DNA from 2 places in the Saccharomonospora glauca K62 genome. Region 2 is predicted to be linked to the other one. Evidence: riboswitches for the same ligand, from Rfam matches in the RefSeq annotation. Region 2 holds a riboswitch; the other holds the start of a gene.
What was found. A riboswitch is a leader RNA that binds a small molecule or an ion and turns the genes downstream of it on or off. The one in region 2 is predicted to bind thiamine pyrophosphate.

Region 1 (6,751 bases), 360 kb from region 2:
CACGGTAGGCGCCCGAGGCGTAGGTCACAGTCCTCGGCGACTCCCGGCCGTCACAGCAGAGCCAGCAGGTCGGGCACCAGCACGCGATCGGCGGGAAGCCAGTCGATCTCCCGCAGCTCAGCGGCGGGCAGCCAGCGCAGGGCCCGGTGCTCCACCGCCCGAGGCTCCGCCTCGGCGTCGCGCAGGGTCGCGGCGTAGACGCGGAGGACCATGCCGTTCGGCAACGGAACGTCGGCACCCACCCGGTCGCCCACGACGACGTCGACCCCGAGCTCCTCCACGCACTCACGACGCACGGCCTCGGCGTCCGACTCGCCGGGCTCGACCCGTCCACCGGGGAGTTCCCAGAGCCCCGCGGCCTCGGCGGGGAACGCTCGCTGCTGGGCGAGCAACCGTCCGTCACGCACCACGGCCGCGCCCACGACCACGGTCGCCGCCCGGCCCGCCGCCTCGTCTGTCGTCACGGAACACGCAAACTACCCGTAACGACGACCCCGCCGCCCGGCGCCTCCCCACGGCGCCCCGGTTCGGCGACGCACCGGAACCGGTCGAACACCCGAATCCGATTCCGACCTCGTAATCCACTGTGGATGACAGAACCCGCGGCGAGGGACCGAGTCCCGCGCGTCACGACCCCACGGTGGCGACGCCGTCCGAGTCCAAGGTCAACACCACGCGGTCGCCGGGTACCGCCCTGCTGGTCATCGCCGCGACCGCCGCCACCTGCGGGGCGTCGCCCTCCGGGCGCACCGACAACCGCACGTGGTCACGTCGGTGCACGCGGGAAAGCACTTCGGCGCGCAACCCGACGGCCGGGGCGGCGATGTCCGCGTCCCGGTCGAGTTCCACGGCCCGCACCGCGTTGGGACGCAGCCCCACCAGCACGTCACCGGTGCCGACCCAGGGCAGGGTCACCTCGCCCAGAGCGCACCGGAGCCGCCCGTTCTCGGCCCGACCGCGCAGGAAGGTCGTCACCCCGAGGAACCGGGCGACTCGTTCGTCGACGGGCCTGCGCCACACGTCGAGGACGTCGCCGACCTGACGGATCACGCCGTCGTCGAGCACCGCGATCCGATCGGCGAGCGTGAACGCCTCCTCCTGGTCGTGCGTGACGAGAAGCGTCGTCGTCTTCGTACGACGCAGCAGTTCGGTCACCTCGATCGCGAGCTGTTCCCGTAGCTCCGCGTCGAGACCGGACAGTGGTTCGTCGAGCAACAGCAAGCGGGGCTGGGGCGCCAACGCCCTCGCGAGCGCCACCCGCTGGGCCTCCCCACCGGAAAGCTCGGTGATCTTGCGTCGCTCGTACCCGGCGAGACCGACGAGGTCGAGCAGAGCGCGCACCCGCTCCTCCCTCGTCGCCCGATCCACGCCCTGCATTCGCAGGCCGAATGCGATGTTGCCCGCCACGTCACGGTGAGGGAAGAGCTGGCCGTCCTGGAACACCAGCCCAAAGTTGCGACGGTGGACGGCCACCCCGGACAGGTCGTCACCGTCCCAGCACACCTTTCCGGTGGCGGCGGGCTCCAGTCCCGCGATCGTCCGCAGCAGGGTCGACTTGCCCGAGCCCGACGGCCCGAGCAGCGCGAGCACCTCGCCGTCCGCGATCTCGAGGTCGGCGTCCCGCACCGCCTCCACGTCGCCGTAACGAACCGAAACACCGGTGACCGTCAACATCAGAACTCTCCCAGCCGCGCGTGCGGTGCACGCACGCTCTCGATCAGCGCCGCGACGACCACTGTCACCACCATGAGCAGAGCACAGCCCGCGTACGCCATCAGATGGTTCAGCTCTCCGGGCCGGTTGATCAGGTCCGCGACGGCGACCGGCAGGGTGGGCGCGTCGGGCCGCGCGAGGAAGCTCGTCGCCCCGAACTCCCCGAGCGCGACGACGTACCCGAACGCCGCCGCCGCGACCAACGACCGCGCCACGAGGGGAAGATCCACCTCGCGCCACACCCTCAGCGGACTCGCCCCGAGGGTCATCGCCGCCTGCCGCAGTCGCTCGTCCACCGACCGCAGCACCGGCAGGACCAGCCGCACCACCATGGGGATGATCACCAATGCCTGCGCGAACGGCACCAGCAGCGGCGACGTCCGCAGATCCCACGGCAGGTCGCCCAATGTCACCAGGTAGCCGAACCCGACGGTCACCGCCGAGACCCCGAGGGGAAGCATGAGCGCGGCGTCGGTGACCTCCCCGACCGTCCGGGCGGCGCGGCTCGGCGAACGGCGCAGCACCACCACCGTGACGGCCGCCAGCACTCCCACTACGAGCGCGAGCATCGTGGCGTCGGACGCGGTGCGCAGCGAGTTCAACGCCGCGTCCCACCCGGTGACGTTCAAGGCCCCGTCCTGCCCGAACCCGGACAGCGCCCGATAACCGTCGAGGGTCCAGCCCTCCCGCCCCGACAGCGACCGCACGAGCAACGCGACGATGGGCGTCAGCAGGGCACCGAGCACCACCGCCGCGGCCGCCACCACCGCCCACTCCCCGCCCTCGGGCCTGCGAGCCGCGTACCGCGCCGAACGAAGCTGCACCGCCGTCTCGTTACGACGGCGGGCCACCGCGCCGACGGCCAACGCGGCCACGACGGCGGCGAGCTGCACCAGCGAGAGCGCCGCCGCGCCGGAGAGGTCCAACAGATCCACCGTGCGCAGGTAGATCTCGGTCTCCAAGGTGCGGTACCGGTTGCCGCCCAGCATCAGCACCACCCCGAAGCTCGTGGCGCAGAAGAGGAACACCACGGCCGCGGACGCCGACACCGCGGGCAGCAACGCGGGCAACGTCACCGTGCGGAACGCCCGGAACCGCGAGGCACCGAGTGATCGCGCCGCGTCCTCGACCCGCCGGTCCAGGTGTGCCCACAGCCCACCGACGGTGCGAGCGACGACGGCGACGTTGAAGAAGGCGTTGGCGACGACGATGCTGAGCACGCCACCGTCGGGCCACAGCGCCCGAAACGCCAAGCCGACGACCACGGTCGGCAGCACGAACGGCACCAGCACGAGCGTGCGCACCACGGCGATTCCGGGAAGCCGCACCCTGGCGAGCACGAAGGCCAAGGGGAACCCGGCGCCCACGGCGATCGCGGTGGCTCCCAGGGCCTGCGCCACGGTGAAGCCGGCGAGCTGCCACGTCGACGCCTCCACCAGCGCCTCGGCGACCCCGCCGTCGGTGAACCCGAGACGAATGATCGCGACGACGGGCCAGGCGAAGAACAACCCGAGGAACGCGACGGGCAACAGGCCCAGCACACCGGCCGCCGCGGCCCGGCGCATTCCGGGGAGGGACGTCAGCCCTCCAGCAACTCGCGCCATTCCTTGATCCACTGTTCTCGGTTGGCCTGCACCTGCTCGCCGGGCAATGAGAGGGACTCGCGAGGCAGCGGCGCGGCCTGTGCCCAGCCTTCGGGCAGGGCGACGCCCTCCCGCGTCGGGTAGACGTACATGTTGCTCGCGACGGTCGACTGGAACTCGTGCGACAGCAGGAAGTCGATCACCTTGCCCGCCTCGTTGGGATGAGGCGTGCCCTCCAGCACACCGGCGTACTCGACCTGCCGGTAGCAGGTGTCGAGCAGCGCCTTGGTGCGCGGCGTGCCGTCCTCGCCGATCTCGGCGGCGGGGGACGAGGCGTACGACAGCACGATCGGCCGGTCGCCTTCCCCGGAGGAACCCGAGAAGTCCTGGGTGTAGGCCTCGGTCCAACCGCTGACGACCTTGACCCCGTTGTTCTTCAGCTCGCTCCAGTACTCACGCCAGCCGTCCTCCCCGTACGTCGACACGGTGGCGAACAGGAAGGCCAGCCCCGGCGACGAGGTGGCGGGGCTCGGCACCACGAACAGGTCCTTGTACTCCGGCTCGGTCAGGTCGTCGAGGCCGGTCGGCTCGGGAACGTCGTGGGAGGCGAACCATTCGGTGTCGATGTTGACGCACACGTCACCGACGTCCACGGCCGACAACCGCTGCTGGGGGTCGACGGCGTAACGCTGCGGACCCCGGTCGGCCTCGGGCGAGGTGTACGGCTGGAAGACGCCCTCGTCGAGCGCACGGGAGGCGAACGTCGAGTCGACGCCGTACGCGACGTCGGCGATGGGGTTGTCCTTGGTGAGCACGAGTTTGTTGGTGAGCTCCCCGGCGTCGCCTTCCTTGCGGATCTCGATGCGGATGCCGGCACGCTGCTCGAAGGCGTCCACCACGTTTTGCGGAACGGCCCACGACTGGTGCGTCACCAGGGTGACCGTCACCGGTCCCGTCGGCTCGTCCTCGGCGCCGATGACCGTGCACCCGGTCGTCAGTGCGCCGACCGAGAGCAGCGCGATCGCCGCGCGCATCGACGTTGACCACTGGCCCGACCTCTGGCCCATTCAGCCTCCTCGCCGTGGCCGGCGCAGGAAGCCGTGACACCTTCCTGCGTCGGCATGATCCGAATCAGGTGCGGACGGTCGTGGGCCGCGTGCCCACCTCTCAGCCCGGCGCGCCGGACTCCCGTGGCAGCGTGCAGCGTACCCGGCGGCATACCACGATGAGCCCATGACGGAGCTACTGAGTGAGCAAGACGTCGACGAGGCCCTGCGTAGCTTGCCGGAGTGGCGGCGCGTGGACGACGCGATCGAACGCCGTGTCGAGCTGACGAGCTTTCCCGAGGCGATCGAGACGGTGAACAGAGTCGCCGAGCTCGCCGAGGCGGCGAACCATCATCCGGACATCGACATCCGTTGGAGGACGGTGACTTTCCGCCTCAGCACCCACTCCCACGGCGGCGTCACGAACAAGGACATCGCACTCGCGGGTGAGATCGACGGTGTGATCCCGAGCGTGTGATTCCGGCCGTTTCGGGCAACTCTGGTGCGAACGCCGAACGTTAGGCGTGGTGAGTACCGGATCGCCTGGAACACCGAGGGGAGTGCGTGATGATCCGCATCGTCCGGCGTGCGCCGTTCGCGTCGGTGCTGGCTCTGCTGATGGTTCTGCTGGTGGGCGTGATGCACCCCGCGAACGCGGAGTCCGCGGATACGAAGCAGCCTCCCGAGAGTGCGCCGAACGCTCCTTCCGACGAAGTCGTCCAGGCCCTCGTCGTCGGAGGCACGGCGTTCGCCCTGATGATCGCCGCCGGCACGGCCGTGCTGTTCTACACGGCTCGCCGGCGTCAAGATGACTCGCTGTGACATTGCGGTTACTCTCAGGGGCCGAACCGCGGTGTGGAAGGTCCCACCGTGGGCCTTCCACACCGAGGAGGCGCAATGTTTTCGCAGCGTGGCATGGCGATGCTGGCAGGGCCGTTGACGGCGATCGTGCTGGGTCTGACGGGGTGCGCGGGCGGCGCCGACACCTCGCACGGTGAGACGGCCGGCCCGGACTCCTCCCACTCCCGCGCCGCCGACGAGCAGGCGGTGCGAGACACCTTCGAGCGATTTCAGGCCGCGTTCCGCGAGCAGGACGGCGACGCGGTGGTCGAGTTGGTCACGACGGGAACGATCGGCTACTACGACGAGCTCGCCGAGCTGACCGCCACGGGAGGCCCCGAGGAGATCGGCGCCCGAAGCATGACGGACCGCATGAACATCGCCTTGTTGCGACACCGACTCGGCGCGGAGAGAGTCGCACAGATGGACGGCCGGACCCTGCTGAGCTTCGCCGTGCGGGAAGGGTTCATCGACAAGTCGTCGGTGGAGGGCGTGGAACTCGGGGAGATCACGTTCTCCGGCTCCACCGCGGTCGGGACGGGCACGTCGCCCGATCAGCAGGCCGGCCTCGAACTCGCTCCCCGTAACTTCGCGAAGGAGGACGGGCAGTGGCGAGTCGATCTCCTTCCGGCCATCGAGGCCACCGACAAAGCACTCGTCGAGACGGCGAAGAAACACAACATGACCGAGGACGCCGTGATCCTCAAGCTCGTCTCGGTGGCCACGGGAACCCGGATCGACGAGTCGATCTTCGCGCGCCCGTAACGAATCCGGTGATCAACGCGGTGTCCGGGGTGCCGTGGTACAGCGAAGGGACCGCCATGCACCGCAACGCACCCGCCCTCACCCCTAATCAACGCGCCTGGGTCTCGGTGCTCGCCACCGCGCTCACCCTGATGCTGGTCGTCGTGCTCGGAGCGCTCGGGTGATCACCGCTCGATGAGAGAACTCTCATCGGGGCCTCATCGAACCCCCACGGACGTGGTCCAGGCTCGGTGAATGACCGCTATCCCGACTCGTTCCCGTACCCGTGACCTGGACCTTCTGCTCGGTGAGGCCGCGAGGGACCTCGTCGGCACCGTTCTCGACGCCGTCTCGGACATCGGGGAGGTGAACTCGGTACGCCCCACGGCGGTGACCGTGAGGCCGTCCGGTGACGCCCTCGTCCGCTACGCCGTCGAGTTCCGGCGTCGAGACGGGACGGTCGCGCGGGAGACCCTCGTCGCGGCCACCGGGTCGCTCGTCCCCTCGGGCGCCGCCGTGGTGGCGGGAGAAGTCGACGGTGGGCGCGTCGAGGTGGGGCTGTGGCGGTGGCCGCACGACCCCCTTCTGCCCGCGTTGTCCCACGTCGTCGACGGCGAGCGGCTCCGGACCCTGCTGGCGAAGGCAGGCGTGTCACCGACGGCCGCTCCGACCGTTCGGGTGCGGTCGTACCGGCCTCGGCGAAGCGCGGTACTGACGATCACCTGCGGAGCCGACCAGCTGTTCGCCAAGGTCGTTCCTCCCTCGGAGCTTCCGGGACTGCGCAGACGGCACGCCCTGCTCGCGCCTCACCTTCCGGTGCCGCGC
Region 2 (6,751 bases):
GGTGGCCGAGGCCTGACAGGTCTCCGGGAGCGGGTGCGAATGCTCGGCGGGGACCTGGTTTTCGGCGGCCTGCCCGACGACGGCGGCTTCCGCGTCCGGGCCATGATTCCGGGGAGCCCCGCATGACCGAGCCGATCCGGGTGCTGATCTGCGAGGACCAGGAACTGGTACGCACCGGGTACGTCACCATCTTCTCCGCGCAGCCCGACATCGTGGTCGTCGGCGAGGCGGCCGACGGCCGCGCGGCGGTGGAGGCCGCACGGCGGCTGCGCCCCGACGTGATCGTGATGGACGTCCGCATGCCCGTTCTGGACGGCATCGAGGCGACCCGCCAGCTGACCGGTCCCGGCGTCGAGACACCGGTGAAGGTGCTGGTCGTCACCACGTTCAACGTCGACGAGTACGTGTACGAGGCACTGCGCGCCGGCGCCAGCGGGTTCCTCCTCAAGGACACGCCGCCGGCGCGGCTGGTCGACGGCGTCCGCACGATCGCCCGTGGCGACTCCCTGCTGGACCCCGCGGTCACCCGAAACCTGATCGGCCACTTCGCCGAACGGCTCCGCCCCACCGACACCTCCCGCCCCGAACGAGAAGCCGTCGTGCGGGCACTGACTCCCCGCGAGCTGGAGGTGCTCGAACACCTGGCCGCCGGCCTGTCCAACGCCGAAATCGCCGCGGAACTGGTCATCTCCACCGAGACGGTGAAGACCTACGTGTCCCGAATCCTCACCAAACTCGACCTGCGGGACCGCGTGCAAGCAGTCGTCCTCGCCTATCGGACCGGCCTGGTGTCCAACACGGGCTGACACCCGCCACCTCTCGGGCACGCGTCCTCGGCGGCCCCGGTCCGCACTGCCCGTGCCGGGACGGCCCGCCCTGGCCGAGTGCCGTCCGACGAGTCGGGGACACTGGAGGGATGAGCGACAACCGACCCCCGTCCGCGCTGACCATCGCCGGTTCCGACTCCGGTGGGGCCGCCGGGCTCGAAGCCGACCTGCGCACCTTCCTCACGTGCGGGGTGCACGGGCTCGTGGCGGTCACGGCGGTGACGGTGCAGAACACGCTCGGTGTGCACGACCGCTCGGACATCCCACCCCGGATCGTCGCGGGCCAGATCGAGGCCGTCGCCGCCGACATGGGCGTCGACGCGGCCAAGACCGGGATGCTCGCCTCGGCCGAGATCATCGAGGCGGTCGCGGCGGCATGCGAACAGGCGGGCATCGGGGGCGACGCGGGGATTCCGTTCGTCGTCGACCCGGTCGCGGCGTCCATGCACGGACATCCGCTGTTCGACGACGCGGGGCTCGCCGCACTGCGGGAGCTGCTCCTGCCGATGGCTACGGTGGTGACACCGAACCTGGACGAGGTGCGCCTGCTCACCGGCATCGAGGTCACTCGCAGGGAGCAGATGCGGGACGCCGCCGTGGCGCTGCGGGAGCTCGGGCCGCGGTTCGTGCTCGTGAAGTCCGGGCACCTCATCGACGACCCCGAGTGTGTGGACCTGTTGTTCGACGGCACGGTGTTCACCGAACTGCCGGGCCCACGCCACGACACGCCGCACACCCACGGCGCAGGTGACGCGATGGCCTCCGCGTTGACCTCGGGGCTGGCGCGAGGCATGAGCGTGCAGGAGGCCGCCAGATTCGGCAAGTGGTACGTCTCGAACGCCGTCCGCCACTCGTACCCGATGGGCGCGAAGGTCGGCCCCGTCTCCGCGTTCTGGCGTGTCGCCGAGGAGGAACGCGACTAGCCGCCGGTCAGTCGCGGGACCGTTCGTCCTCGCCCAACAGCGCCTCCAACGCGGGGACGCAGGCGGCGAGCGCCTTCCGGTGTTCGGGGGAAAGCCGCTCGATACGGGCGCTCAACTCCTGGACACGGGTCGCACGCACCTCGGACAGCAAACGCTTCCCCTCAGGGGTGAGCGCCACCAGCCATGCCCTGCGGTCGACCGGATCGGGCTCGCGGTGCACGTAGCCGCTGTCGACGAGTGCCGACACGATGCGCGACATCGTGGCCGCCGCGACGCCCTCCCGCGCCGCGAGGTCGCCCAACCGCATCCGACCGCAGGCCCCGAGCGTGGACATGGCCGAGATCGCTCCGTGTCCCGGCCCGGACGGGCGGGCCTGCCTCAGCGAACGCGACAGCCGTCCGATGATGAGGAACAGTCTGGCGGGTACGTCGGACGGCTCGGTCGGCTCGGTCACGTCGGGCTCCTTCTGTTCGCGCCTGGCCGGAATCGTCGAACACCTTACGGCCGAAAAGCGCGACATTTCGAACACCCCTCGCCGAAGGGATCTCGAACACGCCTCATCGGGGAGGGCTGGAGGCCTGCGCCCAGAACCTCTTCGGAATCCGCCCCGCCCGCCGGGCGAGCCTGCCCGCGATCACGGCCTCCCGCATGGCACGCGCCATCCGCTCGGGGTCCTGCGCCCGCGTGACCGCCGTCGACAACAGCACGCCGTCGCAGCCCAACTCCATGGCCAGCGCCGCGTCGGAGGCCGTGCCAATGCCCGCGTCGAGGATGATCGGCACCCCCGCCCTGGCCACGATCAACTCGATGTTGTGCGGATTGCGGATGCCGAGCCCCGTGCCGATGGGCGAGCCCAACGGCATCACGGCCGCGCACCCGGCCTCCTCCAGTCGCAGGGCCAGCACGGGATCGTCGTTGGTGTAGGCCAACACGGTGAACCCGTCGGCGACCAGGCGTTCGGCGGCCTCCAGGGTTTCCACCGGGTCGGGCAGCAACGTCCGGTCGTCGGCGTGGACCTCCAGCTTCACCAGGTCGGTGCCGAGTGCCTCGCGCGCGAGCTGCGCGGTGAGCACGGCTTCGGCCGCGTTGCGGCACCCCGCGGTGTTGGGCAGCAACCCGATTCCCAGTCGCCGGAGCAGGTCCAGCACACCGGAACCGCCCTCGGTGTCGGCCCGCCGCATGGCGACGGTGGTCAGTTCCGTTCCCGACGCGACGAGCGCGCGTTCCAGCACGCTCAGGTTGCTCGCCCCGCCCGTGCCGAGGAGCAGCCGGGAGGTGAACTTGTGGCCGTTGACGACGAGCTGGTCGTCCTCGCCGGTGACCGCGACCGGCGTACCGGAGTCGGTGGACGTACTCATCTCAGCCTCCCTGCACTGCGGTGAGGATCTCCACCGACGCCCCGTCGGCGACCACCGTCTCCGCCCAGTCCGCGCGACGGACCACCTCGCCGTTCACCGCAACGGCGACGCCCCTGGCAACGGCGGACACCGCGGCCAACACCTCGGCGACCGTGCTGCCGTCGGGCAGTTGCCGGCTCTCACCGTTGACGAACACCCGCATCGACGCGCTCCTCACTCGTGTTCCTGTCCGCTCGTGCCTTCTCCGTGCCGTTGGGTGCCGCCTCCCCCGCCAGCCAGGCCAGCACGGCGTCGGCCGTGACGGGTGCCAGCAGCAGGCCGTTGCGGTGATGTCCCGTCGCCGCGTACACGCCGTCGCGAAGCGGCCCCAGATACGGCACGTTGTCGTCGCTTCCCGCGCGGAGTCCGGCCGTGGTCTCGATCAGCTCGTACTCGGCCACGCTCGGAAACACGCGCTCGGCCGCCTCCAGCAACTCCCGGACCCCGCGCGCCCGCACTCCGGTGTCGAAACCGGCTTCGTACTGTGTCGCTCCGACCACGAGGGAGGAATCATCCCTCGGCACCAGGTACACTGGGCGGCCCTCCACCACGGCGCGAACCGTGTGCCGGGGAGGCGGCAGGGTGCCCCGGCGCGCCCGCAACCGCAGGATCTCCCCCTTCAACGGGCGCACGGCCGTCGCGAGTTCGGGATGGAGGCGGCCGCTGTGGGCGCCGGCGGAGAGCACCACGGCGTCGAACCGACGTGTCCCGGATTCCGTGGTGACGGAATCGCCGGTCAAGCTCACGGCGGGCTCGGCGACGAACTCGGCCCCGCGCTCCCTCGCCGCCGACAGCAGCGAGCGCAGCAACCGACGGTTGTCGACGAACACGTCCCCCGGCACGAGCAACCCCGACCGTACCGATCCCAGCCCCGGCTCGGTACGACGCAGCTCCCTGCCGGTGACGAGCGTGGCCCGCCTGCCGATCCCGGTCAGGTACCGGGCGAGAATGTCCAGCTGGTCGGCGTCGGCGTGGTCGAAGGCAGCCACGATCGTGCCGTTCGTGGACAGCCCGCAGTCGAACCCCTGCTCCCGCAACGCGGCCGCGAAGTCCGGCCAGCGGCGCAGCGACTCCTCCCCCAGCTCCAGCGCGGCTTCCTCACCCGGCCACGCCTCCGCGACGGGCGCGAGCATACCGCCCGCCACCCACGAGGCACCGCCGCGCGCGGGCACGGGGTCGAAGACGGTGACGCGGTACCCGGCGGAGGCCGCCTTCCAGGCGACGGCGAGGCCGATGACACCGGCCCCGACGACCGCGAGGTCTGCCTTCACGAACGATCACGCTCCCTGCGCCGGCATGACCCGGATCAGGTTCCACGGTCGGAGCACTCGCTCCCTCTCAGCCCTTCGCGGGCTCCCGTGCGGACGCCCGCCAGCCTACCCCGCCCGAACGGCACGGTCGTACTACGGTGGGCGGCATGCCCGGTCTCGACGGTGATCAGATCAGGAAACGCCTCGACGAGGCACGGCTCTACCTGTGCACGGACGCCCGCGCCCACCGTGGCGATCTCGCCGAGTTCGTGGACGCCGCGCTCTCCGGCGGCGTGGACATCGTGCAGTTGCGCGACAAGACCGGCGGCGCTCCCCTCGAAGCGGCGCGGGAGATCGAGGCCTTGGAGGTCCTTGCCGAGGCCTGCGCCCGCCACGGCGCGCTGCTCGCCGTCAACGACCGCGCCGACGTGGCACTCGCCGTCGAGGCCGACGTACTGCATCTCGGACAGGAGGACCTGCCGGTGGCCGTCGCCCGACGGATCGTCGGGGAGACCCCCGTGATCGGCCGCTCCACCCACTCGCCGGAGCAGGCGCGGGCCGCGGCCACCGAACCCGGCGTCGACTACTTCTGCGTTGGCCCCTGCTGGCCCACGCCCACCAAGCCCGGAAGGCCCGCTGCCGGTCTCGACCTCGTGCGCACCGTGTCCTCCGAGTTCGAGACCACGCGGCCGTGGTTCGCCATCGGCGGCATCGACGAGACGCGACTGGACGAGGTGGTGGCGGCGGGAGCTCGCCGGATCGTCGTGGTGCGGGCCATCACCGAGGCCGACGACCCGGCGGCAGCCGCGCGGGCCCTGCGCGAGAGCCTCACGCGCGCGGCCTGAGGACCACTCACTCCCGCGACGGCTCCCGGTCCTCGTCGAGCTCCTCCGACTGGGTCGGTTGCGCGGGCTCGGTGGGCTGCTCGCTCACCGACGTGCTCTCGTCGGGCCGGGTCGTCTCGGGCGTCTCGGACACCTCCGACTCCTCGGTGGGCGCGGTCTCGTTCCGGGGCTCCTCGCCGTCCCTTTCGAGGCCGGGCTCGGCGTCCGGCTCCGAGGTCGGCGTGACGGAGGTGTCCTCCTCGTCCCGCTGTCGCACGTCCTCGGCGTCACCGCCCCGCGGCGCCCGGTGGTCCCCACCGATCCCGTCGTTGCCTCGGACGATGCTGCTGACCGTGGTGGACCCGTCTCCCGACAGCGCCTTGCCGGTGACGCCCTCGTAGCCGGTCACGACGAGCATGCAGATGACGAACGCCAACGCGCTCGTGGCCGCCAGCACCGGTCCCCTGCGCCGCCACCACTGCCGCCGAGCCCTGGCGTTCTCGACGGCGCCGGACGAGGCCAACACGCGCGTGCGTTCCATGGCCGCCAGGTACTCGTCCAGCTGCTGCTGCGTGGGCGCCGGGAGGTACACGGTCCGGTCGGGGTCCATCTCCGCGCCGTGGCGGGCCCCCCTGCCGCGACGGCCCGTCATCATCCGAGCCGCCTTCTTGGTCCGCTCCAGCGACCTCATGAACAGCTCGCTGCCCACCGTCGTCACCACGCTGAGCAGTCCGGCACCGACCACCGTGCCGTACACGCCCAGGGTGGAGCACAGGAACGCCGCCACCACCGCGGCCAGCGCGGCGGCGACCACCTGGGCGGGCGAGAGCCCCGACTTCTCCGACTTCCGGGTATCGTCTCCGACCTTCGCTCTGTCGTCGCTCATGCCTCTCGATCCGCTCGCACTCCCATATCCCTCCAACGAGACAATCGTTCGAGCGACTCCCGGCGTTGCCGGACGTGAGCACGATTACGTGCCGTCAGCACCTCGTGGCGCGGACGGAGTGTCTACAGTGGCCTAGCGCGACGAATTGGTCACGGACGGGTCAGCGTCGTGACGAACTTGTACCGGTCGCCCCGATAGATCGAGCGCACGTACTCGACCGGTTTGCCGTCGGAGGCGAACGTCTGCCGCGACAGCAACAGCACCGGCATACCGACGTCGGCGCCGAGCAGGTCCGCCTCCTGCGGGCCGGCCAACGAGGTCTCGATGGTCTGCTCCGCCCGATCCAGCTCCACGCCGTAGCGGTCGCGCAACGCCTCGTACAACGAACCGCCGGACGCAACGTGCCTGCGCAGCCCTCGGAACCGCGACGACGGCAGGTGCGTGGTTTCCAGGGCCATGGGCTCACCGTCGGCGAGCCGGAGCCTGCGCAACCGCAACACCTTGGCGCCGGTACGAATGCCGAGCAGCCTCGGCAGCTCACCCTCGGCCGGGATCTCGTCGATCTCCAACACCCGCGACGACGGTTCCCTGCCCTGCGCCCGGATGTCCTCGGTGTAGGAGGACAACTCCAACCGCTGGGCCAG

Region 1: linked by a shared signal. The riboswitch ahead of SACGLDRAFT_RS16955 (thiamine ABC transporter substrate-binding protein) and the one ahead of thiO (glycine oxidase ThiO) in region 2 are both predicted to bind thiamine pyrophosphate.

Annotation. Positions count from the first base shown of each region.
Region 1 is NZ_CM001484.1:3,638,619-3,645,369, forward strand. Features, by position in the region: gene SACGLDRAFT_RS16940 (NUDIX domain-containing protein) at 51-464, opposite strand; gene SACGLDRAFT_RS16945 (ABC transporter ATP-binding protein) at 628-1,674, opposite strand; gene SACGLDRAFT_RS16950 (ABC transporter permease) at 1,674-3,317, opposite strand; gene SACGLDRAFT_RS16955 (thiamine ABC transporter substrate-binding protein) at 3,293-4,363, opposite strand; TPP riboswitch at 4,388-4,498, opposite strand; gene SACGLDRAFT_RS16960 (4a-hydroxytetrahydrobiopterin dehydratase) at 4,530-4,820, shown strand; gene SACGLDRAFT_RS16965 (hypothetical protein) at 4,910-5,164, shown strand; gene SACGLDRAFT_RS16970 (hypothetical protein) at 5,240-5,947, shown strand; gene SACGLDRAFT_RS22350 (hypothetical protein) at 5,956-6,111, shown strand; gene SACGLDRAFT_RS16975 (phosphotransferase family protein) at 6,182-6,751, shown strand, end outside.
Region 2 is NZ_CM001484.1:3,994,096-4,000,846, forward strand. Features, by position in the region: gene SACGLDRAFT_RS18570 (sensor histidine kinase) at 1-126, shown strand, start outside; gene SACGLDRAFT_RS18575 (response regulator) at 123-806, shown strand; gene thiD (bifunctional hydroxymethylpyrimidine kinase/phosphomethylpyrimidine kinase) at 917-1,750, shown strand; gene SACGLDRAFT_RS18585 (MarR family winged helix-turn-helix transcriptional regulator) at 1,758-2,204, opposite strand; gene thiG (thiazole synthase) at 2,308-3,108, opposite strand; gene thiS (sulfur carrier protein ThiS) at 3,110-3,310, opposite strand; gene thiO (glycine oxidase ThiO) at 3,288-4,418, opposite strand; TPP riboswitch at 4,414-4,517, opposite strand; gene thiE (thiamine phosphate synthase) at 4,565-5,242, shown strand; gene SACGLDRAFT_RS18610 (hypothetical protein) at 5,250-6,107, opposite strand; gene SACGLDRAFT_RS18615 (GntR family transcriptional regulator) at 6,257-6,751, opposite strand, start outside.